Regions from separate parts of the Nocardia bhagyanarayanae genome, predicted to be linked through region 4. Evidence: riboswitches for the same ligand, from Rfam matches in the RefSeq annotation. Region 4 holds a riboswitch; each other region holds the start of a gene.
The links. A riboswitch is a leader RNA that binds a small molecule or an ion and turns the genes downstream of it on or off. The one in region 4 is predicted to bind S-adenosylmethionine.
Positions count from the first base shown of each region.

Region 1: linked by a shared signal. The riboswitch ahead of FB390_RS03945 (aminotransferase class V-fold PLP-dependent enzyme) and the one ahead of FB390_RS07900 (rhodanese-like domain-containing protein) in region 4 are both predicted to bind S-adenosylmethionine.
Region 2: linked by a shared signal. The riboswitch ahead of FB390_RS30190 (amino acid ABC transporter permease) and the one ahead of FB390_RS07900 (rhodanese-like domain-containing protein) in region 4 are both predicted to bind S-adenosylmethionine.
Region 3: linked by a shared signal. The riboswitch ahead of FB390_RS00985 (bifunctional o-acetylhomoserine/o-acetylserine sulfhydrylase) and the one ahead of FB390_RS07900 (rhodanese-like domain-containing protein) in region 4 are both predicted to bind S-adenosylmethionine.

Region 1 is NZ_VFPG01000001.1:991,083-998,354, reverse strand. It holds gene FB390_RS03955 (Pls/PosA family non-ribosomal peptide synthetase) at 1-2,766, opposite strand, end outside; gene FB390_RS03950 (LysE family translocator) at 2,996-3,625, opposite strand; SAM riboswitch class IV at 3,725-3,838, shown strand; gene FB390_RS03945 (aminotransferase class V-fold PLP-dependent enzyme) at 3,886-5,205, shown strand; gene FB390_RS03940 (Uma2 family endonuclease) at 5,287-5,886, shown strand; gene FB390_RS03935 (flavin reductase family protein) at 5,893-6,444, opposite strand; gene FB390_RS03930 (YbaK/EbsC family protein) at 6,544-7,020, opposite strand; gene FB390_RS03925 (crotonase/enoyl-CoA hydratase family protein) at 7,133-7,272, shown strand, end outside.
Region 2 is NZ_VFPG01000002.1:753,410-760,681, forward strand. It holds gene FB390_RS30180 (ABC transporter substrate-binding protein) at 1-280, opposite strand, end outside; gene FB390_RS30185 (amino acid ABC transporter ATP-binding protein) at 301-1,074, opposite strand; gene FB390_RS30190 (amino acid ABC transporter permease) at 1,071-1,943, opposite strand; SAM riboswitch class I at 2,388-2,482, opposite strand; gene FB390_RS30195 (hypothetical protein) at 2,784-3,515, shown strand; gene FB390_RS30200 (glycosyltransferase family 2 protein) at 3,586-4,752, opposite strand; gene FB390_RS30205 (LppM family (lipo)protein) at 4,788-5,537, opposite strand; gene FB390_RS30210 (carotenoid biosynthesis protein) at 5,685-6,509, opposite strand; gene FB390_RS30215 (phytoene desaturase family protein) at 6,542-7,272, opposite strand, start outside.
Region 3 is NZ_VFPG01000001.1:228,969-236,240, reverse strand. It holds gene FB390_RS01015 (Uma2 family endonuclease) at 1-284, opposite strand, end outside; gene FB390_RS01010 (tRNA (cytidine(34)-2'-O)-methyltransferase) at 310-774, opposite strand; gene FB390_RS01005 (DUF3017 domain-containing protein) at 1,038-1,283, shown strand; gene FB390_RS01000 (nitroreductase family protein) at 1,342-1,983, opposite strand; gene FB390_RS00995 (winged helix-turn-helix transcriptional regulator) at 2,053-2,430, shown strand; gene metX (homoserine O-acetyltransferase MetX) at 2,504-3,649, opposite strand; gene FB390_RS00985 (bifunctional o-acetylhomoserine/o-acetylserine sulfhydrylase) at 3,646-4,974, opposite strand; SAM riboswitch class IV at 5,060-5,170, opposite strand; gene FB390_RS00980 (TetR/AcrR family transcriptional regulator) at 5,223-5,969, opposite strand; gene FB390_RS00975 (MFS transporter) at 6,108-7,272, shown strand, end outside.
Region 4 is NZ_VFPG01000001.1:1,889,460-1,896,731, reverse strand. It holds gene FB390_RS07915 (amidohydrolase family protein) at 51-920, opposite strand; gene FB390_RS07910 (FAD-dependent oxidoreductase) at 1,024-2,415, opposite strand; gene FB390_RS07905 (Rv0361 family membrane protein) at 2,781-3,230, shown strand; SAM riboswitch class IV at 3,266-3,381, shown strand; gene FB390_RS07900 (rhodanese-like domain-containing protein) at 3,397-3,813, shown strand; gene FB390_RS07895 (O-succinylhomoserine sulfhydrylase) at 3,810-5,024, shown strand; gene FB390_RS34130 (hypothetical protein) at 5,078-5,602, opposite strand; gene FB390_RS07885 (DUF456 domain-containing protein) at 6,178-6,660, opposite strand; gene FB390_RS34825 (YbaB/EbfC family nucleoid-associated protein) at 7,043-7,272, shown strand, end outside.

The sequences.
Region 1 (7,272 bases), 900 kb from region 4:
CAGGACGACGGTCGCCGCGGCGTACACGCCGAGCACGAGCAGCACGGCCACCGGCAGCACGGCGAAGGCGCGGCCGAGCGCGGCGGTGAGCGTCGTGGTGTCCCGGATCCACCAGGCCAGGAACGCGCCGCCCGCGCCGAGGCCGAGGATCGGGAGGGCGGCGAGCGCCATCGAGGTGATGCCGAAGATCGGGACCCAGTGCCGGGCGCGCGGTGGCGTGTGCGCGGGCCAACGATGCCTGGCGCGGCCGACCTTCACGGCCGGGGACCCCGCCCATTCCTGTTCGGCCTTGACCTTCCCCGAGACCGCGGAACCCGGCGCGATCTCGGCGTTCTTACCGATCCTGGTACCCGGCAGCAGGATCGAGCGCGCGCCGACCACCGCGCCGGGGCCGATGCTGATCGGTCCGATGTGCACGAGGTCGCCGTCGATCCAGTAGCCGGAGAGATCGACCTCCGGTTCCACGCTGCACCCGTCGCCCAGTTCGAGCATCCCGGTCACCGGCGGCAACGTGTGCAGGTCGACACCTTTGCCGATGCGCGCGCCGAGCGCCCGCGCGAAGGGCACCATCCACGGTGCGCCGGAAAGATTCTCGGCGCCGCTCGCCTCGGACAGCCGCACCGCGGCCCACAGGCGCAGGTGCACGGAGCCGCCGCGCGGATAGCTGCCGGGCGCGATGCCGCGCAACAGCACGCGCGACCCGGCCACGCACAGCGCCATCCGGCCGGGCGGCGAGATGAAGAGCAGGAACGCGATCAGCGCCCACCACCAGGACAGCCGAGGCAGCCAGGGCAGCGATCCCGACCACGCCGCGATATTGCCGACGATGGCCAGCCAAGTGAGCCACTGCAAGCCGGTCAGGGTGGTCAGCGGCACGGTGGCGAGCACCTGAACCCACTGTGCCGCGCGCGGGGTGGGGCGCACCGTGCGTTCCTCGACCGCGGCGGCGGGGGCGCTGGCGTCGAGCAGATCGGCGAGCGCGCCGAGGCGCGGATGGTCGTAGAGATCGGCCACGGCGATCCGTGGGTAGCGCTCGCGCAGCGCGGTGACCAGCTGGGCGGCAGCCAGCGACCCGCCGCCGAGGTCGAAGAAGTCGGCGTCGGGACCGGTCGCCTCGGCGCCGAGGATGGCGTCCCAGAGCCCGGCGACCCAGCGCGCGGTGGGGGACATGTCGGCGTCGGCGGGCTTGGTCTCGGGCAGCGGCCAGGGCAGCGCGTCGCGGTCGACCTTGCCCGAGGTGCGGGTGGGCAGCTCGCCGACCACCGCAAGGCGCGGCACCAGCGGTGCGGGCAGCTGGCCGGCGAGCAGTTCGCGAGCGGCGTGCACGTCGAAGTCGCCGTCCGGGCCGGTGAGGTAGCCGACCAGGATCTTGTTGCCCGCCTTGGTCGTCCGGATCGCGGCGGCCGCTCCCGTGACGCCAGGCAGATGCTGGAGCGCGTTGTCGATCTCGCCGAGTTCGATGCGACGGCCGCCGAGCTTGATCTGATCGTCGGCGCGGCCCAGGAAGACGAGCCCGGCGCTCTCGTTGCGGACCAGATCGCCGCTGCGGTAGGCGCGTTCCCAGCCGAGTGCGGGCAGCGGCGCGTACTTCTCAGCGTCCTTGGCCGGATCGAGGTAGCGGCCGAGTCCGACGCCGCCGATGACGAGTTCACCCGATTCGCCCTCGCCGACCGGGTTGCCCCGCGCGTCGATCACGGCCAGATCCCAGCCGTCCAAAGGCAATCCGATGCGAATCGGCGGCTCGCCGGTGAGCAGGGCCGCGCACGCCACAACCGTCGCCTCGGTGGGGCCGTAGGTGTTCCACAACTCGCGGCCCGAATCCTCGTCGCCCGCAAGGCGTTCGGCGAGTTCCGGCGGCACCGCCTCGCCGCCGAAGATCAACAGCCGGACCGGTTCCAGCGCCTCGGCGGGCCAGGTCGCGGCCAACGTCGGCACCGTCGAGACGATGCTGATCTCGCGACGGACCAGCCAGGGGCCGAGGTCGGCGCCGGTGCGCACCAGCGCGCGCGGCGCGGGCACCAGGCAGGCGCCGTGCCGCCAAGCCAGCCACATCTCCTCGCAGGAGGCGTCGAAGGCGACCGAGAGACCGGCGAGTACACGGTCACCGGGACCGATGGGCGCGTCGCGCAGGAAGAGTCGCGCCTCGGCGTCGACGAAGGCGGCGGCGTTGCGGTGGGTGACCGCGACGCCCTTCGGCGTGCCGGTGGAGCCGGAGGTGAAGATGATCCAGGCGTCGTCTTCGGGAGTCGGGAACCGGTGACCGGAATCGGTGGCTTCGCCGTCCGTCTCCACTTCGGTCGTGAGTGCTGTTGCGGCGGAAGATGTTTCGTCGGCGACGCGGATGCCGTCGGCGGTGACTACGGCGCTGACCCGCGCTTCGCCGAACACCAGCCGGGCCCGCTCGTCGGGATCGTCGGCGTCGACCGGGACGTACGCGGCGCCCGCCCACAGCACGGCCAGGATCGTGATGTAGAGATCGCCACTCCCGGAGGGCATTCGGACGCCGACCCGGTCGCCCGCGCGGACTCCCGCCTCGGCCAGCTCGGCCGCTCGCGCCTCCACCGCGGTGAGCAGCTCGCGATACGTGATCAGGATCTCGCCGTCATCGATGGCGTGCGCGTCCGGATGGGCACGGGCGGTAGCGGTCAGGATGTCGACCAGGGTGCGCGGCGGGGGCGCCGCCGCGCCGCGTAGCAGGGGGTCGGACAACGACTGCCCGGTCGTCGGGCTGGCGCCCACCGCGGTGTCGACCTGCGGCTGGAGCATCACGTCCGGCCCACCTCTCATAGACCTGCCTTGCGTTTCCCGATGGTTGTTTCACATGAGGGTTACCGATTGGCAAACACCACGGTGACCAACTGACCACGGTACCCGCGGTATCGGTGAAATCGCCCGGGCCGCGGTGTGATGTCGATCCGCGAGCCTCGGCAGGCTGATCGGGGGCGTCAGGCGTACTTCCGCATTCGCTCCGGCCGGTTTTCGGCGGCAGCGCCTGTCAGGTCGCCGAGGCCGCGGTGCCGAGGCCCAGCGCGGTGAGTATCCCGGCGCTGGCCTGCTCGAGCCGATCGCGGACCTTCGGGCTGCGCAGGAACGCCACCGCGCGGGCGGCGAGCAGGGCGAGCAGGATCATCTCCACGGCGGCGACGGTGCATTCGATCGCGCCGAGCGCGAGCGTGTTCAGGAAGGTGACCTCGGTCAGGAACTGGGGCAGGACGGCCAGGTAGAACAGGCCGACCTTCGGGTTGAAGAGACACGAGACGACACCCGCCGTGAACGCCGAGCGAACCGATGGCGCTTTCCCGCTGCCGGAATCGAATTCGGCCTCGGCCTGCGCCCGCCGCTTGCGCAGTTCGATGAGCGTGCGAATTCCCAAGTACACCAAGTAGATTCCGCCGACGATCTTCAGCGCGCGATACGCGGTCGCGGATTGCTCCAGCAGCGCCGCGACGCCCGCGGCCACCACTACCGCCCACACCAGGCCGCCGAGCGCCGAGCCCACCGCCGCGGCGATGCCGGGACGGGCGTCCACGATCGAAAAGCGCAGCACCAGAAACGAATCCGGCCCCGGCGTCAAGGAAAGCAGGACGCACAGTCCGACGAAGCTGAGCAGCAGCGAGGGCGTCACCCAACGAGTGCAGCGCAGTTCCCGCGGCGGCGCAACCGACTTTCGGCCGCGAAATCCGGAGGTTGACAGACTCGCGTGCGGTCTGCCAACCTCGGAATAGGTCATGAGTGCCAGCGCTAAGCCCCGGCTAGCTGGTCGGCAACCCTCCTCCGCGGTGGGGTGCTCCGGGTGACGACCGGGCCGCCGCCCGATCGGGCGCGGCAAGCGCGGACTCGAAAACACAATCGATCGTCGAGTCCCTGAGCCGACGGGATTACGTGATGACCGCTGTTGTGGACCAGACCTGTGCCGCCCTCGCCCGCGTGTCGGGTGACGAGCTGCCGGTGCCGCTCGTGCAGGGCGGAACCCGCACCTACGCCAACTTCGACTACGCCGCGAGCGCGCCGGCGCTGGCCCAGGTCACCGACCGGATTCAGCGGCTGCTGCCGTACTACGCCAGCGTGCACCGCGGCGCGGGCTACGCCTCGCGCATCTCCACCGAGTGCTACGAGGCCGCGCGCGGCTCGGTCGCCCGTTTCCTCGACGCCGCCGACGACCAAGTCGTGGTGTTCACCCGCAACACCACCGACTCGCTGAACCTGCTCGCGTCTTGCGTGCCGGGTGACACCGTGGTGCTCGACATCGAGCATCACGCCAATTTCCTGCCGTGGACGCGGCACGGACGCCGCGTGGTGCGCGCCGCCGACACCGTCGCCGAGACCATCCGGTTGCTGGTGGCGGAGCTGTGCAGCAAGCCCGCCGCACTGCTCGCGGTCACGGGGGCGTCGAACGTCACCGGGGAGGTGCTGCCGCTGGAGCGGCTCGCCGACATCGCGCACCAGTGCGGGGCGCGCATCCTGGTCGACGCGGCCCAGCTCGCTCCGCACCGGCGAATCAGCCTGCGGGAGAGCGGGATCGACTACCTCGCCTTCTCGGGCCACAAGCTGTACGCGCCGTTCGGTTCCGGCGTGCTGGTCGGCCGCCGCGACTGGCTGGATCGGGCCGAGCCCTATCTCGCGGGCGGAGGTGCGGTGCGCGCGGTGAGCACCGAGGGCGCCGAGTGGGCGCCCGCGCCGCAGCGGCACGAGGCCGGGTCGCCGAACGTGCTCGGCGCTGCCGCGATCGCCGCCGCCTGTGACGCGCTCGCCGCCATCGATCCGGACGAGTTGGCCGCCCACGAACGCCTGCTCGCCGACCGCCTGCGCGACGGGCTGTGCGCCATCCCGGGCGTCGAGACGCTGCGCATCTGGTCTGACAGTCCCGATTCCGTCGGCATCGTGGCGTTCACCGTCGCGGGCTTCGCGCCCGGCCACGTCGCCGCCTACCTCTCCGCCGAACACGCCATCGGCGTCCGCGACGGTCGCTTCTGCGCCCACCCCCTGCTCGCCCGCCTCGGCCTCGACGCCGCGCTGCGCGCCAGCATCGGCCTCGGCACCACCTCCGCCGACATCGACCGCCTCGTCGACGCCGTCGCCACCCTGGTCCACCGCGGCCCCTCCTGGAACTACGCCCGAACCGACGGCCTCTGGAACCCCACCCCCGAAACCCGCCCCTTCACCGCCACCCAAACCTCCGGCGCCACCCCCTGCCTCATCGCCTGAGTCACCGGGCTTCGCGGCCGGTCGGGGGCGGTGGCGGCGGGATACTATCGGCGAGACCGTTCCCGACTCGGAGGTGGACCGATGAGCATTCTGCCTGCGTGGGCGACCGATCCAGGGGCGCTGCTCATCACCGAGGCAGGCTACGACGCGCTGCCGGAGGACGTGCAGCGGCAGATCGAGGTGGTCGACGGTCACGTCATCTTCTGCCCCAGCGGTAGTTTCCAGCACAACAATGTGGCCAGGCGGCTGGCCAACGCTCTGGAGCAGGCGCGTCCCGCCGAACCGTGCACCGGCGTCGTCACCGATTTCGAGATGCACTACGTCAAGGGCAGGCCGGGCAGTCCCGGGTTCTCCTTCCGCAGGCCCGACGTGGTGCTGCATCGGTGCGTCGAGGAGGACCGCAAGCTCACCACCGCAGACGCACTGCTGGTCGTGGAGGTCGTCTCACCGGGATCGGAGTACACCGACACCGTCGACGAACGAGCGGAATACGCGCACGAGGGCATTCCGATCTACCTCGTGGTGCACCTCGACGCCGAGCGCCGCGTCAAGATCGTTCAGGAGTATCGCTTGGACTGGGCGAGCCGGACCTATCGGCTCGCCGAAACCCATCAGGACGCGCTGCGGTTGACCGGCCCGTTCCCGATGGAGGTCGCGTTCAAGGAGCTGGACGGCTCCTGAGCTCCCTCAGTCCTCCAAGGAGGACGGGCGGTGGTAGCGGCCGTTGTAGTAGAGCAGCGGGGCGGCGGCGGGCTCTTCGTCGGTGTTGTCGTGGACGCGGGTGACCAGGCCGACGACGAAGGTGTGGTCGCCGATGGGGATCAGTTGCTGGACGACGGCGCGGACCCAGATGGGGGTGCCGTGCAGGACGGGTTCGCCGGTGTCCAGGGTGGTCCACAGGGAGCGGTCGGTGAAGCGTTCCTCGGCGGAGCGGGAGAAGCGCTTGGCGATGTGCTGCTGGTGTTCGCCGAGGAAGTGGATGACCACGGAATCGGCGTCGAGCATCGCGGCCATGCTTGACGAGGTGTGCGCGATGTTGAACGACACCAGCGGCGGTTCGAGCGAGAGCGAGGCGAACGAGGTCGCGGTGAAGCCGACCGGTCCCTTCGGGCAGGAGAGCGTGACCACGGTGACGCCCGCCGGATAGTGACGCATGGACGCGCGGTACTGCTCGGCGGTGATGCCGCTCAGGTCGTCGGGGATCCGGACGCCGGTGTGCGGCTGCGGTGCTTCGGTCACATGACGAAAGTACGCCCGATTCGCCCGCTCCGGGCCCGGCGATTGTTGTTCGATTGCCGTTCGCCCGGGGAACCCGCAGCTCACGCGGCGGTGTGAGATTCAGTCCACATCGATCGGAAGCCCCGCGGTGATCCGCACCAACTCGCGAAAGGACGTGCGGAACAGCGTGTTCGGATGCCCGCCCGCCGCCCACAACTCCTGGTGCCTGGCCAACGCGTTGTCCACCCAGGTCGGCAGGTTGGTGGGATGCCCGACCGGCGCGACCCCGCCAATCGGCTGACCGGTCACCTCGCGCACCAACGCCGCGGGCGCGCGGGTGAGCGTGCCTTCCAGCCGCGCGCCGGTCTGCGTCAGGTCGACCTCGTGCGCGCCGGAGACCAGTAGCAGCACCGGATTCTCGTCGAGCAGGAAGACCAGCGATTTGGTGATCGCGCCCACCTCGACGCCGAGGACGCGCGCCGCGTCGGCCGCGGTGCGGGTGGGTGTCTGCTGGCGGAGGATGACGCCGTGATGGCCGCGCGCGATCAGCGTGTCGGCGACCCGGCAGGCGACCGGAGGTAGCTGGGCCCTGCTCATGGATCCAGGGTAAGTGGACCGGCCCAATCGCTCCTGCCGTGCGCGGGGCGACGACGAACCGCGCGGCCCATTCCCCGGGACGGCCCGCGGAAGCGGCGTATACGCTGTACAAATGACTGACTGGCAGGCTTTCACCGTCGAGACAAAGGACCACGTCGCGCAGGTGACGTTGACCGGCCCCGGCAAGGGCAACGCGATGGGCCCGGACTTCTGGCGGGAACTTCCCGAAATCTTCCGCGGCCTCGACGCCGA
Region 2 (7,272 bases), on a different contig from region 4:
CGACCACCGTCTTGTCGTCGGTGGCGTAGAAGCGCAGCGGCGGCGCGGTGCCCGACGCGCCGGTCACCACCAAGGTCCCTCGGTCACGGATGGTCTGCGGTACCTCGGCGGCGATGGCGTCGACCTTGTCCGCGCGGACGCGTCCGGACTGCTCGGGCGACAGGTCGAAGGCGACCGTGCCGTCGGAGGAGACCTGGAGGTCTTCGTCGGGGTCGGTGGCACACGCGGTGACCAGCAGCGCGGCCGCGGCGAGGGCGGTGACCATGGCGGGGAATCTCATCGGGAACCTGTTCGTGACGCTCATCGGACTCGGGACAGAAAGGCGCGGGTGCGCGGATGGTTCGGGTTGTCCAGGACCTCGGCGGGCGGGCCCTGTTCGACGATCACGCCCGCGTCGAGGAACACCACCGTGTCGGCGACCTCCCGGGCGAAACCGATTTCGTGCGTGACGATCACCAGCGCGGTGCCGTCCTCGGCCAGATCGCGGATCACGTCCAGCACCTCGCCGACCAACTCCGGATCCAGCGCCGAGGTCGGCTCGTCGAAGAGGATCACTCGCGGCCGCACGGCCAGCGCCCTGGCGATCGCCACCCGCTGCTGCTGCCCGCCGGACAGCCTGCGCGGGTAGGCGTCGGCGAGTTCGCCGATGCCGACGCGCTCGAGCAGCGCCTTCGCCTCGCGCTCGACCTCGCGGCGGTCCCTGCGCTGGGCCGCCACCGGTGCGAGGGTGACGTTGTCCAGCACCGTCAGATGCGGGAAGAGATTGAACTGCTGGAACACGAAACCGATGCGAGAACGCTGTTCACGGACCACGCGATCCGGCAGCGGATACAAGACGTCGCGCCGCAGGCGGTAGCCGATCAGTTCGCCATCGATGTGCACGGTGCCCGCGTCGACCGGCTCGAGGTGGTTGAGCACCCGAAGTAGCGTCGACTTGCCGGAACCGGACGGGCCGATCACCGCGACCACCTCGCCCGCGCGCACCGTCAGATCGATGCCGTGCAAGATCTCGGTGCGACCGAAGGACTTTCGCACGCCGGTGACTCGCACGGCGGGCGTCTCGAGCGCGGTCATCGGGTCGCTCCCCGAGGCGCGGCGGAACCGAGCTCGGCGATCTCGCGGACCCTGCGCCGCAGTTCTTGGAGCGGCGTCGGTGTCGGGGTGCGCTGGGCGCCCTTGGCGTAGTGGCGCTCGATGTAGTACTGCGCCACCGTGAGAATCGTGGTCAGCAGGATGTACCAGACCGTCGCCACCATGAGCAGCGGCACCACCCGGCCGTTGCGGCCGTAGATCACCTGCACCTGGTAGAAGAGTTCGGCGATCGCCATCACCGAGACGATCGAGGTGCCTTTGAACAGGCTGATCACCTCGTTGGTCGCGTTCGGCAGGATCGAGCGCATCGCCTGCGGCACGACGATCGTGCGGAACTGCCGCCAGCGCGGTATACCCAGCGCCGCCGCGGCTTCCAGCTGACCAGGATCGACCGAAACGAGCCCGGCGCGAATGATCTCGGCCGAATACGCGGCCTGGTGCAGCGCGAGACCGATCACGGCGGCGGTGAATCCGGTGATCACACCGTTGACCTCGAAGGTGAGGAACGCCGGTCCGAACGGAATCCCCAGCGAGAGAGTCCGATACAGGTAGGCGATGTTGAACCAGAACAGCAGCTGCACGATCATCGGAATGGAGCGGAACGCCCAGATGTAGACCCACGCGATCACCCGCAGCACCGGATTGTTCGACAGCCGCGCCACGGCGAGCAGGGTGCCGATGAGGAAGCCGAGCGCGGTGCCCCACAGCGTCAGTTCCAGCGTCACCCGCAGCGCCGTCAGCACCGATCGCGCGGTGAAGTACTTCGCGAACGTCGGCCAGTCCCAGCCGGGATTGGTGACCAGGCCGTGCGCGAACTGGGCGAGCAGGATCAACGCGGCGGCGCTGATCACCCAGCGCCACGGGTGGTAGGTGCGTGCGACCCTGGGGGTTCGGTCGCTGGTTGTGTTCGCGGCTCCGTTCGGTTGAAGTGCCGCCGACTGAAGTTGGTCGGCGGCTGTGCCGGGTTCGTCTGCGTCCGCGGCGGATCGGCGTGCGGCAGAGCCGGGTTGGTCGGCAATCGCGCCGGGTCGGTGTGCGGCTGCGACGGGGCTGTCGGCTGTGCCGGGCGGATCGGCGTCATCCGCGGCCGCCGCATCGGATGCGAGGGACGCACTCATTTCGGGCCCTTCGGGAGAATCGAACGCGACCGCGCGACGCGCTGGTCACCGCACCCGGCCAGCGACGGGTGCACGGTCTGGCGCTGGATCAGCGCGGACAGCTGGCTGGGGTTGGGCGGCAGGTCTCGGCGTGGCGTCGGGTCCGGCGGGCGCCGCGGTGTGGGCAGATCATTCGGTCCTCCATCGTTCCTGGCGGAAGCACCCGCACCCGGTCGTCCGGGGGGTTGCTGCGACGTCGGCGAGCCAGGTCTCTCGGTCGCTCTGGATGGTGTTGCGGACCCCGGTCCGCTCCGGGCGCAGCAGGGTCGAGCCGAATCATCATGCGGAGCAGGGCATGTGCCGGACAAGGTTAGGAATCAGGGTGAGCGCAGCCCTGGCGTCGGTCGGTGCGACGGATGATCATTGCGCGGGTCGGCCGGTCGGTTCCCGCGCCGAGCGGCCGCCCGCCGCGGGGTGCTCACTCGTGTCGTCGCTCTGAAATGCGGGTGCAAGCCGACGCGCCGAAAACTTGCCGATTGCCGAAATGGCTGCTGAGCGGGTTTGCCGGAGTACCGTGTCCTCACCGTGCCGACGATGAGGAGCACCGCTGTGACCCTGTTGCGCCGCTTCACCACTCTCACCGCCGCCGCGACCGGTTCGGTCGCACTGGCTTTCGGCGTCTGCGCCCCCGCCGTGGCGGCGCCCGCCCCCGCCGCACCCCCGGCCGCCACCGAACTGGCGGGCAAACAGCAGGCCGCCGCGCCGGGCGACCTGCTCGGCGCCTACCAGTCCACCGTGGAGGCGCTGCGCGGATTCGGGATGGACCCGTTCCTGTACCCGACCGCCGCGGCGTTCTGCGGCAACGGCAGCACCTTCGGTCTCGTGCCCGCCGTCGCGGGCGCGATGCCGGGACCGTGGCCCAAGACCACGGTGTCCATTCCCGGTCTGGATCTGACGGCCGTGAAGTCCGGCCAGACCATGTTCACCTTCGTGCCCTACGGCCTCGACGCGGACAGCCGCACTACCGCGGGTATGCAAGTGGCCTGGCTGAATGTCAGCAACGGCCGCAGCGGCCTCACCAAAATGGGCCCGCTCGCCGACATCTTCCGCGCCATGATCCCCGCCGAGGTCCCCGCCGACCTGCGCCCGCACGCCGAACGCGCCGTCCAGGACTTCTTCTTCGCCGCGCTCCCTGTCGGCGGCATCCGCGCGGTCCCCGTCGACACCGGCAAGGGCACCGTCCTCGCCGCGGTCTTCGGCACCGTCGACAACGGCAAACAGTCCTGCTTCTTCCTGCCGACGGTCGGTATCACCTCGGTCCCGTAAGACCCAGGCCATCGACGACACCGGCTCGGTCCACCGACCGAGCCGGTGTCGTTTCGCTGCGTGCCCCTGCTCAGCGGACCTCGGGCAGCGCGCGGCCCTTCCAGCGAAGTGCCCCACGGCTTTTCGCGCGGTGTGAGCGGAGGACCAGGCGTTGATAGGCGGCGATCGATAGGGGATGGGCCAGTGCCGCGAGCGCGTCGGCGCGGTGGAGGGGGCCGCCGGATTCGAGGGAGCGGGCCAGCAGGCGGCCGGTGACGGCGGCGGCGTAGCCGAGCGCGCCGGTGCGGCGGGTCGGCCCGCTGCCGAACAGCGCGGCCAGCGGAGGGAGCCAATAACCGAGTGCCAGGGCGGTTCCCACGGCGGCGGCCGCCGTGCGTGAGCCGCCGTAGGCGGACCAGAGCCAGCGCGTGTACCCGGCGTCGATCTCCGCCGCGCCGCGGTACATGCGGGTGCGAGCGAGTCGTCCGGCGGCGACGAGGTGGGTGGTGTGGCCGGCGCGGCGCAGGGCACGGGCGATGTCGAGGTCCTCGGTCGGACTGTGTGCCACCGCGGCGTGCCCGCCGACGGCGCGGTAGGCGGCGTTGTCGAAGGCGAGGAACTGGCCGCAGGCGACCGCCGTCGAGGGACGATGGCCGCGGTTGCCCAGCACGATGGGCAACGTCGACGCCCAAGACCAACAGAGCAGCGGCTGCACCAGCGCCTCGGCGATGGTCTCGGCTCGCTGCGCCGGCCACGGCGAGACCAAGGCCGCGCCCCGATCGCGAACCGCGCCTGCCGCCGCGGCGATGGCCCGCGGGGCCAGTCGCACGTCGGCGTCCAGGAAGACGATGATCGGCGTGTCGACGTTTTCGGAAAGGCGGGCGCAGGCAGCGGCTTTGCCGGTCCAGCCCGCGGGCGGCTCGGCCTCCGAGCGAACGACCTCGAAGCGGGGGTCACCCGCGATCGCCTCCCGCGCGGCCGCCGCGGTGCCGTCGGTCGAACCGTCGTCGAGGATCAGCACTCGCATGGCGGGCACGCCGGTCTGCGCGCGCAGGTCGGCGATCAACGCGGGCAGCCGCTCCGCTTCGTCGCGGGCCGGTACGCACACGGTAACCGGCTCGGCCACTTCGGCATTCGCGTCCGCACGCGGCATCGAGAGCCGATTGATCAGCGCGATACCGCAACTCGCCAGCGCGACGGCCGTGCCGATGCCGACCAGCGCGGGGGAACCGGCCCGGCTCGCCTTGTCACGGGTCACGAATCCACCCGACCCGCCCGCGGCCGGGCGCCCGATCAGCGGAACTGCTTGACCGTCCGCCACCAACGCCGCCAGGAGAACTGGTGCTCGGGAACTTCCGGTGCGGCGGGGTTGCGATCCATGTACGCCATGGCCGCGACGATGGCGGCGACCGCGAGGGTGATGCCGCCGACGATGCCCGCCCAACCCGCGAACGAGCGGGTGTTCGGGTCGGCGTAGTGGACCTCGGCGAGCACCCTGGACACCTCGCCGGGCGGCAGCTTCCAGGAGACGGTGGAATCGCCCTCGCGGTTGCCGTTGGTCTTGGCTACCCGGGCCGGGAACGCGATGGTGAACTGCACGTCGGAGCCGTGCGGCGGCACCGACTTCAGGTCGACCCGCCCCTCCAGGCTGACCAGATCGCCGGTGCGCTGGAAGTTCAGCTGGAACATGCCCTGCGTCTGATCGGACAACATGCCGAGCTGCTGCACCTCACCGAAGGACAGGTCCTCGAAGAACACCTTGCTGCCCAGGTAACCGTCCTGGTTGTAGGGCTCGACCCGCACCTTCGCCGCCAGCGACTCGGGCGCTTTCAGCTGCGGACCCTTGTCCTCAGGGCTCGCGGGCACGACCGCAGCCACGATCCGCCCGGACACCCGGTCGTTGGACGACACACCCATCGACACCTGCACCCGCAGGCACCCGGCCAGCGCCGGCGCCAACAGCACGGCGAGCAGCACGCCCGCGGCTACCCGCAGCCTGGAACGGGGTGCGCGCGGCGACGGTCGGACCGGGACATCGGGCATCGTGGTGGCGGGACTCGGTTGCACGGCTCACATCGTGCCAGGCCGAACGTCCGAATCGCCACGCGGCGGGCGCGACACGACGAGACACCCCACCTCGCCTGCCTTATATATCGAGGTCCGCCCCGCTCCATGGCGAGCGCAGCGGCGTCAACCGGCGCGGCGCGCCTCGACGGAGCGGTGGCGAGCCAAGTGGATCAGGAGAGGCACGCCGAGGGGCGCCATGCCGAGGGCGCCGTACCAGGCCGAGTAGGGAAGATCGAGGAAGACGGCGTGGGCGAGGGCGGAGCCGAGCCAAGTCCAGAGGAAGACCGCGACGGGCACGGCGAGCGAGGCGCCGGAGCGAGGTTGGGCAGGGCCGGGCGCGGCGCGATCCCAGACCGCGAGCAGGAGCGCCATCAGCAGGCCGACGCAGAACCAGCCGAGGTAGTTGGTGAGCGGGATGTGGGCCAGGCCCGGCAGCCCGGAATCGGCGTCGCACCAGGTCCATTGCCCGTCGGCGACCATCTGCGGATCGAGGAACAGGTCCCATCCCACCGCCCCGACCGTCGTGAGGACGACCCGCCCCGCGGTCCCGCGGGTGACGATCCCTGCCACGATCCACACCGGATACATCCCGCCGGTCCAGGCCAGCGGCACCAGCAGCGGCACGCCCGCGAGCGACGGCCCGATCCGATCCTGCGCGTACTCGTAGCAGCCGAACGGGATTCCGGTCGCCACGCCGAGCATCTCGGCGAGCAGGCCGAGCCCCGAGACGATCACCAGAAACCCCAGCGCGTACCGCGTTCCGCGGGTGGCGGCGGCGTGCGTGAGGGCCGTGCCCGCGGAGAGCAGCACGATCACCACGGTGATCCGGTCCCGTGCCGCGCCCTCGGAGAGCGGATAGCCGATCTGGGCGAGCACGAGCAAGACCGCGAGCAGCACCGGCACCGGGTGCCGCACCGACCGCACCATCGACCGCGCCCGTCGCACCATGTCGTGGTCCGGTGTCCGCATCACCGGGTCCGTCATCGCTTGCGCGCGAAGGGAAATCGCCTGCGCCGAGCATCGCGCATGGCGAGCCGCGCCGCCGTCCGGCCACTGGCGCCGGAGACGCCGCCGCCGGGATGGGTGGACGCCCCCGTCAGATAGAGGCCGGGCGCACCGGGCACCCGCTGACCCGACAGCTCCGGCAGCGGCCGCCACAGCATCATCTGGTCCAGCGACATCTCCACGTGCATCACATTGCCGCCGCGCAGCCCCATCTCCCGTTCCAGGTCGACCGGCGTCTGCACGAACCGCTCGCGCACACTCGAGGCGAACCCCGGTGCGTAGGAGTCGACCTCGGCGACGATCCGATCGCCCTCGCGATCGGCGTGCGCGGCCCAGTCGCTGCCGTCGGCCAGCCGATAGGGATGCCACTGCGCCCACAGCGAGAGCTGGTGCTCGCCCGGTGGGGCGATGCTCGGATCGAGCGCGCTGAAACTCATCGCGAGCACCACCGGCCGCGGCGGCAGGTCGCCCGCCAGCGCCGCGCCGTGCGCGCGCCGCAGCTGCGCGCGGTCGGAGACGAGAAATTGCAGGCCGTGCGCGGACTCCGTGGTGGCGGCTCCGGGATAGCCGGGCAGCGCGTTCGTCGCGACGCGCACCACCATGCCGATGCCGGGCCCGACCCGGATGCGGCGCTGCCAGTCGTCCAGCGTGGCCCCGTCGAACCCGCCCGCGCGCAGCAGATCCAGCGTGGTGAGAACGTGCGCGC
Region 3 (7,272 bases), 1.7 Mb from region 4:
GTCACGAAGTCGGAATTGCCGGTCCTGCCGAAGAAGACGTTGGTCTCCAGGTTCGCGCGCCAGCAGTGCTCGGTATTGGACGACATGTCCTTACGCGCAAGGCTTTCGAGCGCATTCGTCAATCGGCGGGTGAACGTCTGGTGTTCGCCGGGGCCACGGCGCAGCCAGACCACCCGCCCGTTCCACAGCTCGATCTGCGCGGCGATCTCGGCGGGTAGCTTCTCCAGTTCCTCCCATGTCAGGTGGGTGGGAAGCTTCGGCTGCTCGCCGTGCGGCTCTGGCATGCCGTAAATGGTAGCCGTGCCGCTGTCAGATTCCGCCGGGAAAGCCCAGTTGGCGCCAGGCTTCGTAGACGGTGACGGCGGCGGCGTTGGAGAGGTTCATGGAGCGGCGGCCGGGGAGCATGGGGATGCGCAGGTGGGCGGTGACGTGGGGGTCGTCGAGGACGTGGTCGGGGAGGCCGGTGGGTTCGGTGCCGAAGAGCAGGACGTCGCCGGGTTGGTAGGCGATGTCGGTGTAGCGGGTCGTCGACTTGGTGGTGAAGGCGTAGACGCGTTCCGGTCGCAGCGCCGCCCAGGCGGCGGACAGGCTCTCGTGCACGGTGACCGAGGCGAGATCGTGATAGTCCAGCCCGGCCCGGCGCAGCTTGGACTCCGAGAGGTCGAACCCCAGCGGCTCGATCAGGTGCAGCTCACAGCCGGTCCCGGCGACCAGACGGATCGCGTTTCCGGTGTTCGGCGGAATGCACGGCTCGTGGAACATCAGGCGGAACACGCACCAAGTCAATCAGGCGCCGCCGCCGCCCAGTAGACGGGCTACCGGCGAAACCGAGTTCTCCGGGCACGAGTCGAAGGGCGGCGCCGGAGTCCGGCCGAGCGGCCCGTGGGGAATGCGGCGGCGGGTCAGGCCGGTGCGATGGGGTGCGGGTCGGTGGGGGCGCGTCTGCAAGAATCGGTGCCGTGACGGATCTCGACGCGTCCGCTGGACGACACGCAGGCGGTAGTCGTGCCGCGCAGTTCCTGCGCTGTCACCTGCCGATGGTGGTCGTCGTGCTCGTCGTCGTGGTCGCGGTGGTCTTCGTCGCGTCGGATCGGTGGCGGCGCGGTGCGCTGTTCTTCGGTGGGGCGACGTTGTTGGCGGCGGCCTTCCGGCTCTGCCTGCCGACCGCGCGGGTCGGGCTGCTCGCGGTGCGCAGCAAGCCGTTCGACGTGGGCGCGCTGAGTTTGCTCGGCTCCGCCATCGTCTTCCTCGCCGCCACCATCAACACGCTCGGCGTCGGCTGAGGCCGACGCATCGCGCACCGGACCCGTGCGCCGGGTCGGGTGCGCGTGAGTCCTCCGCTCAGGCTGGATATCGTTCGCTGAAGACGGTCCGGTCGCGTTCGCGGCGGCCGGGATGCGGCACCGCCGCCGCGGGGTAGCCGACCGCCACCATCACCGCGATGGCCAGATCGTCCCGATCATCGATGCCGATGGCCTCCTTGACCAGCTCGGGATCCCAGCCGTTCATCGGCGCCGAGGCCAGCCCGAGGCTGGCCGCCGCGAGCATCACGTACGTCGCGGCGATCATCGCGTTCTTCACGGCGTTCTCCCTGAGCAGTCCACGCTGCTCCAGTGCGTGGAATTCGGCTCGGGACTCGAACGAGGCCAGGAATTCGGCGTTCCACGCGCCGTTGCGCCCGGCCAACTCCGCGATGTCGCCATTGCCCGCCCGCCAGGCAGCCGGGTCGGCGACGAAGACCAGCATCACCGGCGCCTCGAGCGGTTGTGGCTGCCCGAAAGCCGCCTCGGACAGTGCTTTTCGACCGGCATCGCTTGTCACCACCACGATCGACCGGTCCTGCATGTTCCAGGCGCTCGGGGCCTGCACCGCGAGATCGAGCAGTTCGTCGAGGAGTTCCGTGGCGATCGGGGTCGGCCGATAGTGGCGGACCGTGCGACGGATTCGGATGGCGTCGGGAACCGAAAGTGCCTGTGCGTTCATGATTCTCACTATCGGAGAGCGACGCACTATTGGGAAGAAGGCACTTTTGGGTTCGTTACACTCGGAGGAGTGCGTACGATTCACGAGGCCAGTGGGCTGCCCGCCGATATCTACTCCGCGAAGTGCCCCACACGGCAGGTGCTCGACCATGTCGCGGGCAAATGGACGGTGCTGATCGTCGACGCGCTCGCCGAGGGCACGTTGCGCTACACCGACCTGCGACGCCGCATCGAAGGAATCTCCCAGAAGATGCTGACGCAGACCCTGCGTCAGCTCGAGGCCGATGGATTCGTCACGCGCACAGTGCATCCCACCGTCCCACCGCGTGTCGACTACACGCTCACCGAGCTGGGCCACAGCCTGCGCGTCCCCATCGCGGCCCTGCGCGACTGGATCGAGACCAATATCAACCGCATCGAGGATGCCCGCCGCCGCGCGGGCGCTTGACGAGGGGCGCACCGGCGGTTCCATCGTCTCTCCGCCGTCGCGGACACGCAGCGGGGCGACAGCGGTGGACGCGTCAGCGGTTCTCGCGTGCCAACCGCATGGTCTCGATGAGCAACTTCGAAACCGCCGCCGCCTCGGTCAGGAACCCGTCGTGCCCGTCACGCGAATGCACCACTTCCAGCCGGGCGCAGCCGGGTAGCGCGTCGGCCAGTTCCTGCTGCGTGCGCAACGGGTAGAGCCGGTCGGAGTCCACGCCGCCGACCACGCAGGGCACCGGCGTCGCGGCGAGCGCGGCCTCGATACCGCCGCGTCCGCGCCCGACGTCGTGCCGGTTCATCGCCTCGGTGAGCAGCACGTAGGTGGCGGGATCGAAACGCTTGCACAGCTTTTCGGCCTGGTGGTCCAGGTAGCTCTGCACCGCGTAGCGCCCGCCGCGCCACGGATCCTCCGAGCCCTGGGCGTGGTTCTCGAAGCGGTGGTCGAGTTCGCCCTCGGTGCGGTAGGTCAGGTGCGCGATGCGGCGCGCGATGCCCATGCCGGTCATCGGTGCGCGACCGGTGTCGTGGTAGTCGCCGCCCTGCCAGTCCGGGTCGGCCTTGATGGCGGCGATCTGGGTGGTCTGGGTGCCGATCTGGTCGGCGGTGGCGCGCGCGCCGACGGCCAGCACCAGCGCCGCCGCGACCCGTTCGGGCGCACCGATCATCCACTCCAGCACCCGCATGCCGCCCATCGATCCGCCGACGACGGCGGCCAGCCGCTCGATGCCGAGCAGATCCAGCAGGGCGGCCTCGGCGCTCACCTGATCGCGGATGGAGATCTCCGGGAAACGCGAGCCCCACGGCTTGCCGTCCGGCGCGAGCGACGACGGTCCGGTGCTGCCCTTACAGCCGCCGAGCACGTTGGTCGCGATCACACACCATTCGTCGGTGTCCACCGGCGCGCCCGGCCCGACCATGCCCTCCCACCAGCCGGGCTGGGCGTGGATGTCGTCGGGTGTGCCGACGACGTGCGAGTCACCGGTCAGAGCGTGCTCGACGAGCACCACATTGTCCAGGGCCGGGGACAGTTCGCCCCACCGCTGCACGGCGAGGTGCACGTTCGGGATCACCGCGCCGCTTTCCAGCCGCACGTCCCCGATGGCGATGACGCCCGGCCGTCCGTCCGGCGGCGGCAGCAGGCCGACGCCGGACTCGATGCTCTGATCGGCGCTCACGGTCACGTCGTCGCCGCCGTGAATCCGGCGCGCAGATCGGCCAGAATGTCGTCGATTCCCTCGATGCCCACGGCGAGGCGGACCAGCCCCGGGGTGACGCCGGAGGCGAGCTGTTGCTCGGGCGTGAGTTGGGAGTGCGTCGTCGATGCCGGATGGATCACCAGGGAACGCACATCCCCGATGTTGGCCACGTGGCTGTGCAGGACCAACGCGTCCACGAACTTCTTGCCCGCGTCGACGCCGCCGCGCAGCTCGAACGAGACGATCGCGCCGGTCCCCTTCGGCGCCAGTCGCTTGGCCCGCTCGTGCCAAGGCGAGCTGGGCAGTCCCGCGTAGTGGACCGATTCGACGGCCGGATGCTCGGCCAAGAACTCGGCGACCGCCTGCGCGTTGGCGACGTGGCGCTCGATGCGCAGGCTCAGCGTCTCGATGCCCTGCGCGATGAGGAAGGCGTTGAACGGTGAGACCGCCGCGCCCAGATCGCGGAGCAGCTGCACACGGGCCTTCAGCGCGTAGGCGGGCGCGCCCAGGTCGGCGAAGACCGCGCCGTGGTAGCTCGGGTCCGGGGTGGTGAAGCCGGGGTAGCGCGGCTCGCCCTTGTCGTCGCGGACGGTCCAGTCGAACTTTCCGCCGTCGACGATCGCGCCGGCGATGGCCGCGCCGTGCCCGCCCAGGTACTTGGTGGCCGAGTGCACCACGATGTCGGCGCCGTGCGCCAGCGGCTGGATCAGGTAAGGGGTCGCGACGGTGTTGTCCACGATCAGCGGGATCCCCGCGGCGTGCGCGACCTCGGCGATACCGGGGATGTCGAACACGGCACTGCTGGGATTGGCGATGGTCTCGCCGAAGAACGCCTTGGTGTTGGGCCGGATCGCGGCGCGCCACTGGTCGAGATCGTCCGGGTCCTCGACGAACGAGACCTCGATGCCGAGCTTGGGCAGCGAGTAGTGGAAGAGGTTGTAGGTGCCGCCGTACAGGTGCGGGCTGGACACGATGTGGTCGCCCGCCGAAGCCAGGTTCAGGATCGCGTAGGTCTCCGCGGCCTGCCCGGAGGCGAGCAGCAGCGCGGCGACACCGCCTTCCAGCGCGGCGATGCGCTGCTCGACCACGTCCTGGGTCGGGTTCATGATGCGGGTGTAGATGTTGCCCGGCTCGGCCAGCCCGAACAGCGCCGCCGCGTGGTCGGTGTCGCGGAAGGCGTAGGAAGTGGTCTGGTAGATCGGCAGGGCGCGGGCGCCGGTGCTCGGATCGGGGGCTTGGCCCGCATGCACCTGCTTGGTCTCGAAGGACCAACGGGCAGGATCGAACTCGGCCGCGACGGGGTCGGTCATGTCATGCTCCACAAGAGTTGTTCGCCGGACTAACGAGATCGGTGATGCGGTCTATCCAGGACAACACATTTCCGGGAACCTCCTGACAGCGCGCTTGCCCTCGACCTTCGAGGGCCCGGTCATCACCCGGAGCACCCCACCGCTGCTGGAGGGTTGCCGTCCAGCGAGCCGGGGCTTGGCGCTGGCACTCATGACCTGACGGACATGGTAGCTGGCGGGCGGCCAATGACCGAAATTCGTAGCCGATCTCACTCCGCCGATTCGGCCACCGGTTCCGTACAGACCCGCATGAACTCCGCGTACGCGTCGAGCAACGTCGCCCGCGCCGCGCGCACCGCGGTCTCCGGATCGCCGTCCACGATCAGCTCGCCGTGCACGTCCATCGCGAGATGACACAGCATCTGCCAGGTCGAGACGATCAATCGCACGCTCAGCGCCCCTTGTGTGGTGCCGAGACGTTCGGCGAGCACCGCGGTGATCGCGTCGGACTTGCTGTCGGCGAACTCCAGCGCGCGGCTGTTGACGGAGGGACTGTCGCGCACGACCCGTTGCATCTGCTGGAACCTGCAGAACGACACCGCCGAGTTCTCGGACGCCGCGTCGTCGATCACCTGGAGATAGGCGTTGCACAGCGCGTGCAGCTGGTTGCCGTTCGGCGGCTGTTCTCGCAACTTGTCGGCAACCATCTGACCGAAGTCGAGGATGGGCGCGAGGACGATGTCCTCCTTGGTTTCGAAATACCGGTTGACGGTGCGCGGCGAGACGTCGGCCGCGTTCGCGATCTGCTCGACCGTGGTCGCGTCGAAGCCTTGGGCGTCGCACAGTTCGAGCGCGACGTTCATGATGCGCAATCTCGTCTGCTGCTTCTTGCGCTCGCGCAGCCCGAGGGGCGCGGTGTTCTCGCGGTCCGCGTGCCCGCCGGGCTCGGGCGGGATGTCCTGCCTGGTAGCCGCGGCTTCCTGCGTCGTGTCCGCCGACGTCGATGAGTCGAGCATCTCCCCACTGTAACTCAGACGGTCGGTCATCTGTCATGATCCGGCAAATGTCTGATTGCGACATTTTTCTATTGACGCCAAATGTCTGTCAGTGACAGGATTGGCCGCACGCGCACTTCCGAACGACGAGGAGACAAGGTGAGCGAGATATCGACAGCGGTGCACGCGCCGGGCGACCGGCGCGACTCGGCCCGCTGGCTGGCGCTCGGCGTAATCGGCCTGGCCCAGCTGATGGTGGTCCTCGACGCGACCATCGTGACCATCGCGCTGCCGTTCGCGCAGCGTGACCTCGGCATCAGCGAGGGCGACAAGCAGTGGGCCCTCACGGCGTACACGCTGATCTTCGGCGGCCTGCTGCTGCTCGGCGGCCGCCTTGCCGACTACCTCGGCCGCCGCAGGATCTTCCTGGTCGGCCTCGTCGGCTTCGCGGCCGCTTCGGCGCTCGCGGGTCTGGCGCAGAACGGCGCCCAGCTCTTCGCGGGCCGCGGCTTGCAAGGCGCCTTCGCAGCGCTGCTCGCACCCGCCGCGCTCGCACTGGTCTCGGTGACGTTCACCGAGGCGAAGGAGCGGGCCCGCGCCTTCGCGGTGTTCGCGGGCATCTCCGCGGGCGGCGCCGCCATCGGCCTGATCGCGGGCGGCGCGCTCACCGAATACGCGTCCTGGCGGTGGACCCTGCTGGTCAACACCCCCATCGCGATTCTCGCGTTCGTCGGCGCGCTCGCGTTCGTCATCAAGGACGTGCCCGCGCCGCGTACCGGCGGCTACGACGTGCCCGGCGCCGTCACGGTGACGGCGGGCTTGATCGCCATCGTGTACGGCTTCAGCCGCGCCGCCGATCACGGCTGGACCTCGGGCGGCACCCTCGCGCTGCTCGTCGCCGGGCTCGCGCTGCTCGTCGCGTTCGTCGCCATCGAGCGTCGTTCGGCGAATCCGCTGTTGCCCCTGCGCATCCCGGGGGAGAGCAACCGTGGCGGCGCGCTGCTCGCCGCACTGCTGATCCCCATCGCGATGTTCGCGATGTTCCTGTTCCTGAGCTTCTACTTCCAGGTCACGCTCGGCTACTCGCCGCTGAAGGCGGGCGTCGCGTTCCTGCCGTTCCCCGTGGGCATCGCGGTGTCGGCGGGCATCACCAGCGCGCTGCTGCCCAAGCTCGGACCGCGTCCGCTGATGATCGCGGGCGCCGCGCTCGGCGTGGTCGGGTTGCTCTGGCTCGCGCAGCTGAGCTACGGCGACAGCTATGCCGCCGGTGTGCTGCCCGCCCAGCTGCTGATCGCGCTCGGCATGGGACCGCTGTTCGTCGGCA
Region 4 (7,272 bases):
CACTTGCGCCGCAGCGCAATTCGACGCGCGGCTTTATCCGGAGCTACAACTCACTCGATCGCCCGGAACGGAATGGTGTCCGCCGGTGCGGCTTTCGGCAGTTCGTCGCGGCGCAGCGGCAACGTCGGCTGCTCGGTGCGGTGCAACGGCAACGTCGGGGCGGGATCCTCCTCCGCGCGCTCCCTGGCGGGGAGCCGGTAGAAGGCGCGGGCGTTGTCCTCCAGGACCGCGTACATGTCGACGCCGACGACATCGCAGATCAGGTCGACGTCGGAGTCGCGGAAGGGGCGTCCGGCGCGGGTACCGGGCAGATCGGTGCCGAACATCAGCGCCTGTGGGTTCACGGCGTGGATGCGGCGCAAGGTGTCGGCGACGTTCATCGCGACCCGCCCGAATCCGGTCGCCTTCACCCGGGCGCCGCGGTCGACGAGGTCGAGCAGGAACGGCAGCCCCTCCTCGGACATCCCGAGATGATCGACCGACAGGGCGGGCAGCTTGGAGATCACCGGCTGCAAGGAGGCCAGCATCTGGCCGTCCATGTACAGCTCGACGTGCCAGCCCGCCAGCTCGTGGGCACGCAGGGCCTGCAACGTCATCTGGGTGATGTCGGCGGCGGCGCGCTTGAGGTTGAAGCGCAGCGCGCGCACGCCGACGCGGTCGAGTTCGAGGATCTCCTCGTCCGAGGCGTCCAGGTCGAGCCGGGTGACACCGACCCACCCTTCACCGAGCTCGGCGAGCGCCGCCTTCAGGTAGGTCTGATCGGTCCCCTGGAACGACGCGCTGACCACGGCGCCACCGCCGACATCGAAGCGGGACATGCGCTTTCGATAATCGGCGATGGTGTACGGGTCGGGCAGGTAGCCCTCGTTCTCGATCAGCGGAAACCGCGGATCGATGATGTGGACATGGGCATCGAACACTTGTACAGAATGCCTCGAGATCTCTTCGCTGTCGCATCCGCTCGCGGCTACCGGGCGGTCGGTAAAGCGAAAGAGGGGCGCTCGTCGGCGCCCCTCTTCGTGATCACACTTTGTGCGGCTCGCTGGCGCGGAGCATGTCCTCGCGCTCGACGACCTTGACCCGCTCGCGACCCTCGGGCTCGCCGAGCGCGCGCTCGTGCGCGTCCAGGCGGTACCAGCCCGCCCAGGTGGTGAACGGAATGCCCTTGCCCTCGAGGAACTCGGTGACGGCCTGCGGGTCCGGGTTCTCGGCCGGGGCGAAGCCGGGGGCGTCGTCGAGCAGGCAGGCGATGGTCTCGTTGGCGTCGCCCTTGGTGTGGCCGATGAGGCCGACCGGGCCGCGCTTGATCCAGCCGGTCACGTAGGTGGCGGGCATGTAGCGCGCCGGACCGTCGGCGTTCTCGTCGGCGATGACGCGGCCCGCCTCGTTGGGCACGGTGCCCGCCTGGTCGTCGAACGGCAGCTGGTTGATGTTCTGCGACAGGTAGCCGACGGCGCGGTAGACCGCCTGCACGTCCCAGTCCTTGAACACGCCGGTGCCCTTGACGTTGCCGGTGCCGTCGAGCTGGGTGCGCTCGGTGCGCAGACCGACGACCTTGCCGTTCTCGTCGCCGAGCACCTCGGCCGGGGACTCGAAGAAGTGCAGGAACAGCTTGTGCGGACGGTTGCCCTGGTCGCGGATGGCCCACTGCTCGAGAGTGTTGGCGACCATGTCGACCTGCTTGGAGTGCCGCCGCGCGGCCTCCGAGCCCTCGTCGTAGTCGATGTCCTCCGGATCCACGATGACCTCGATGGTCGGCGAATGATCCAGCTCGCGCAGCTCCAGCGGGGTGAACTTCGCCTGCGCCGGACCGCGCCGCCCGAACACGTGCACCTCGACGGCCTTGTTCTGCTTGAGGCCCTCGTAGACGTTCGGCGGGATCTCGGTCGGCAGCAGCTCGTCACCGGTCTTGGCCAGCACGCGCGCCACGTCCAGCGCCACGTTGCCCACACCGAGCACCGCGACCTTCTCCGCGTCCAGCGGCCACGAGCGCGACACGTCCGGGTGCCCGTCGTACCAGGACACGAAGTCCGCCGCACCGTAGGAGCCGTCCAGGTCGATGCCCGGGATCGGCAGCGCGCGGTCGGCGTTGGCGCCGGTGGAGAAGATCACCGCGTCGTAGAAGCGACGCAGGTCGTCCAGGGTGATGTCGGTGCCGTAGTCGATGTTGCCGAGCAGACGCACCTGCTCCTTGTCGAGCACCTTGTGCAGGGCGGTGATGATGCCCTTGATCCGCGGATGGTCCGGCGCGACGCCGTAGCGGATCAACCCGAACGGCGCGGGCATGCGCTCGTAGAGGTCGATGCTCACATCGGCATCGGACTTCATCAACGCGTCGGCGGCGTAGATCCCGGCCGGTCCTGCGCCCACGATCGCGATGCGGAGCGGGCGAGTCGCTGCACTCTGTTCGGTCATCTCTTACGCGCACCCTTATGGTCGAAACGTTCAATGGCGTCCGTCTTAGCTTAGGCTAAGTTGACGGACCGCTTGTTTGCACCCGGCGCCACGAGCTCTGGTGATGCTGGCTCGTGGCTCCCACGGTCCCCAGATCGCTACGACGGTGAACTGCCATATGGCTATGGCAGCAGGTCTCGGTCTCGCGATTCTATCGGTGCTGCCGGTTGTCGCCCGCGCCGGTGCGGTGAACTGGCTGTATGCCCGCCTTCGCGGGCTCGACGCCGGACGGGCCCGCTTCCCACGATAGCGGGGCGGAGCGCGCCGCTGTTCGGCGCGCGGGGGCCGGGCGTCGGATACCCCCGCCGACCAGGGATGATCGATCCATGACCGAGCAGAAGTCCCCCGACGAAGGCGAACCGATCGAGGTCGATCAGACCGACAAGCGCTCCATCGCGCCGTTCCTTGCCGCGGCCGTGCTGGCCGTCATCGTGCTGGTGGCCATCGCGCTCGGCGGCGTGCTCTCCCCCGCTGAGAAAAATGTCACAGAGGCGGAGAAGATCGCGGGCGCCGTCGGCAACTTCGTCGAGGGCGCCAACAACACCGATATGGTGCCGCCACCTGGTACCGGCTGCCCCGATTTCGACCCCGCCAAATCGCCGTTGGCCGGGCAGGAAGGCACCGGTAAGGCAATCGAACTCATAGCCGTCACCGATCAGACGCTCAACGGCGACCGGGCCAAGGCCACGGTGACCACCAAGGTCGACGGCAAGGAGTACACCGCGACCTGGAACCTCACCCGCACGGACGACAAATGGCTCGTCTGCAATGTTTGACACGGTGACCTCGGTGCAGGCAATCTCAGTCCCTAGGTCATGAGAACCAGCGCCAAGCCCCGGCTCAGCTGGTCGGCAACCCTCCTCCGCGGTGGGGTGCTCCGGGTGACGACCTGGCCGCGCACCGAAACAGGTGCGGCAAGTGCGGATTCACAGGAGGTTCGAGATGAGTTACGCCGGTGACATCACCCCGCAGCAGGCGTGGGAGGTGTTGCGCGACAACCCCGCCGCCGTCTTGGTCGACGTGCGCACCGAAGCGGAATGGCGCTTCGTCGGAGTGCCCGACACCAGTTCGATCGAGCGCCCCACCGTGCTGATCGAGTGGGTGGACGGCACCGGCGCGCCCAACCCGCAGTTCGCCGAGCAGCTGAGCAAGGCACTGGAGGGTCGCGACGCGGAGGCGCCCGTCGTCTTCTTGTGTCGCTCCGGCCAGCGCTCCGCGCACGCGGCGACCGTCGCCACCCGGCTCGGCATCGAGCCCTCCTACAACGTGATCGAGGGCTTCGAGGGCTCGCTCGACGCGGCCGGCCATCGCGGCGCCACCGGCTGGCGCGCCACCGGGCTGCCGTGGAGGCAGTCGTGATCACCGGCGGCGCGTTCGACAAGCCGCTGCCAGAGGGCGTCGGACCGGCCACCCTCGGCGTGCGCGGCGGCCTGCGCCGCTCCGGTTTCGAGGAGACCGCCGAGGCGCTGTATCTCACCTCCGGCTTCGTCTACGAGAGCGCGGAGGCGGCCGAAGCGGCGTTCACCGGCGAGGTGGAGCACTTCGTCTACTCCCGTTACGGCAACCCGACGGTCGCCATGTTCGAGGAGCGGATCCGGTTGCTCGACGGCGCGGAGGCGGCGTTCGCGACCGCCAGCGGCATGTCGGCGGTGTTCACGGCACTCGGCGCGCTGCTCGGCGCGGGCGATCGGCTGGTGGCCGCGCGCAGCCTGTTCGGCTCGTGCTTCGTGGTGTGCAACGAGATCCTGCCGCGCTGGGGCGTGGAAACGGTGTTCGTCGACGGTGAAGACCTCGACCAGTGGGAGCAGGCACTCTCGGTGCCGACCACGGCGGTGTTCTTCGAGACCCCGGCCAACCCGATGCAGACGCTCGTCGACGTGCGCCGGGTGACCGAGCTCGCGCACGCCGCAGGCGCGAAAGTGGTGCTGGACAACGTCTTCGCGACTCCGCTGTTGCAGAAGGGCTTCGAGCTCGGCGCCGACGTCATCGTCTACTCGGGCACCAAGCACATCGACGGCCAGGGCCGCGTCCTCGGCGGCGCCATCCTCGGCTCCCAGGAGTACATCGACGGTCCGGTGAAGACGCTCATGCGCCACACCGGCCCCGCGCTGAGCCCGTTCAACGCGTGGACCCTGCTCAAGGGCCTGGAGACGATGCCGCTGCGGGTGCGCCACAGCACCGAGTCCGCGCTGCGGATCGCGCGATACCTGGAGACCAACGAATCGGTCAGCTGGGTGAAATACCCGTTCCTGGAATCGCATCCGCAGTACGACCTGGCCCGCAGCCAGATGTCGGGCGGCGGAACCGTGGTCACCTTCGAGCTGAACGCACCGGCCGACGAAGCCAAGAAGCGCGCCTTCGAGGTGCTGAACCGGTTGCGTGTCGTCGACATCTCCAACAACCTCGGCGACTCCAAGACCCTGATCACCCACCCGGCCACGACGACCCACCGCGCCATGGGCCCGGAGGGTCGCGCCACCATCGGCCTCTCCGACGGGGTTGTCCGCATCTCCGTCGGCCTCGAGGACGTGGAAGATCTGCTCGCCGACCTCGATCACGCCCTTAGCTGAGTCCTCCCGCGCCCCGCACGGCGACGACAACGCTGCGCGGGGCGCGAGAACGGCTACGGCACGAAAACTTCCGCGGTCGCAGGGATGGAGGGGCGGTCGGTTCGCACGGTGAGCTGAACCCGTCCGGGGCCGGTGTCCGCGAGGACGATGGTCGGGCTGAGACGCTGCCCGGCGGGGACGAAGCGGCTGGCGCTGCCGCGCTGGCCGGTGTCCAGGTTGTGCCAGTCGACCACCGCGGTGACGTCGCAGGCGAGCAATTGCGGACCCCACGTGCCGATCGGAGAGAATCCCGGGATGAGGCGCACGACAACCGCGTGTGCCGCACCGGGAGCCTCGGCGTACTCGTAGAGCGGTCCGTCGAAGGCGGTGCCGCCGACCGAGAACATGCCGACGCACACACCGTTGCCGAGTGTGAAGACCGGAGCGAGGTTGAAACTGTTCTGCGCGCACGAGCGAGGCTCGACATTCGACCACCCGAGCTGACAGGGGCCGGGGTCGGCTTGGGCGGGCGCTGCGGCGACGGACAAGCCCGCGCCGAGGAGGGCGGCGGCAGCCAGGTAGTGCATCGTGCGCTTCATGCGTACTCCGTTCATTCGATGGACGGTGATCTACGAGCTGTGTTGCGATACCGGCGCTTTGATCCTGCCGGGGTTGTTCAGCGGCCGACCGACGGCCTCTATCGCGTCAGTCGGTCGAGCGACCAGGTCTGTTACCCACCTGGCTAGGGCATGGGTACCCGATTGTGGTGCGCCTCACCGTAGAACGCCTGCCAGGGCTCGAATTCGACTGTCGCAGCTATAAATCGCATCTCAGGCGAACGACGGTCGCCGGAGGTGCCCCTCTCTTTTGGGATGCGACCAGGTCACACGCCTCGCATACCCGCACGCAAGCGCCGCCAGGACTCCACCCTCGCACGCTCGCTGCGCCCACCGAGCGCGTCCATGGCCGATGATGCCGAGAATCACCCGGCGTCATCGGCCGGGCACTCATGGCCGGCGTCTTCGGCACTACTCCGCCAGTACTCTGTTGCGACGGCGTCCCTGCGCTCGAGCAGCAGGTCGGCGATGCTCGCCATAACTGGCGGAAAGCCTGCCTCGGCGGTTCGACGCAACCACGACTCCGCTTCGGCGGCCTCACCCGGCGAAGAGCCGAGCTACGCGACGAGGGCGCCGGTGATCCAGGTGGCGGTGGCCAAGAGGGCGCCGAAAAGTTCGATCAGCATGGAGAGGCCGACGCCCTTCAGGGCGTGTTTGGTTGCCTGCCAGGCGGGTTGGTTCTGGCCCAGGCGTTGGAGTTCGGAGAGGTAGACGCCGAGCACGAAGCCGACGAACAGGCCGACGACCGGGATGACGAAGAAGCCGACGATGCCGAGCACCGCGCCCAGGAACAGCGCGCGGTTGGAGACTCCCGCGTCCTTCATCTTGCGGCCGGGCCAGGTGTACTTGATGACCCCGGAGAGCACCAGGAAGACCGTGCTGATCGCGAAAACGGTCCACGCCGTCGCCCCGCCGGTAATGATCGCCCAGGCCAGGATTACGCCGAAGACCAGGATCACCCCGGGCAAGATCGGGATGATGATGCCGAGCAAGCCCACCAAGATCAGCAGGCCGATGAGGAGTTCGCCCCCGACGCTCACGCCGCGGTCCCCCGCTCCAGCGTGCGCGTGATGCGCTGACACACGAGTCGCTCCCGCATACTGCGGCCTCGTCGGCGCCCGGCTGCCGCATGCGCGTGGCGCGCTGACACATGGTTCGCTCGGTCCACCGCTGGTTCCTCCCGTTGAGCGCATCGGCACGCCCTACTGGATTCTCACCTACGCCGCGGTCCGGTGCACGACGGAGGGTTCCGATCGAGTGGCAGCGTTCCCGGACGGTCGTACCATCGTCTCGATATGAGACACGATTGTCGACGAACGTTGCACCAAAGACCCAGGCCAGCAGTCATTCCGGATTTTGACGCTACATCCCCAGACGAGTATCGTCGGGTCCGCATAATTACTCCATGGGGGGTTGAACACTGTGCCGGACGACCATAGAGCGAATGAGATTCAACGAATCAACGAACAGCTTGCGGAGATGCGAGGGTCCGCACGGTCGCAGGACGGCAGCGTAAGCATCGTAACCGACGTCGGTGGCCGCATCACGGATCTGTGGATCGCGGATTGGGCAATGGAACAGCATGGTCCGCAACGGCTGGCGGAACTCATCATGGACAGACACCGTGTCGCACTCGACAGTGCGCACAGTGC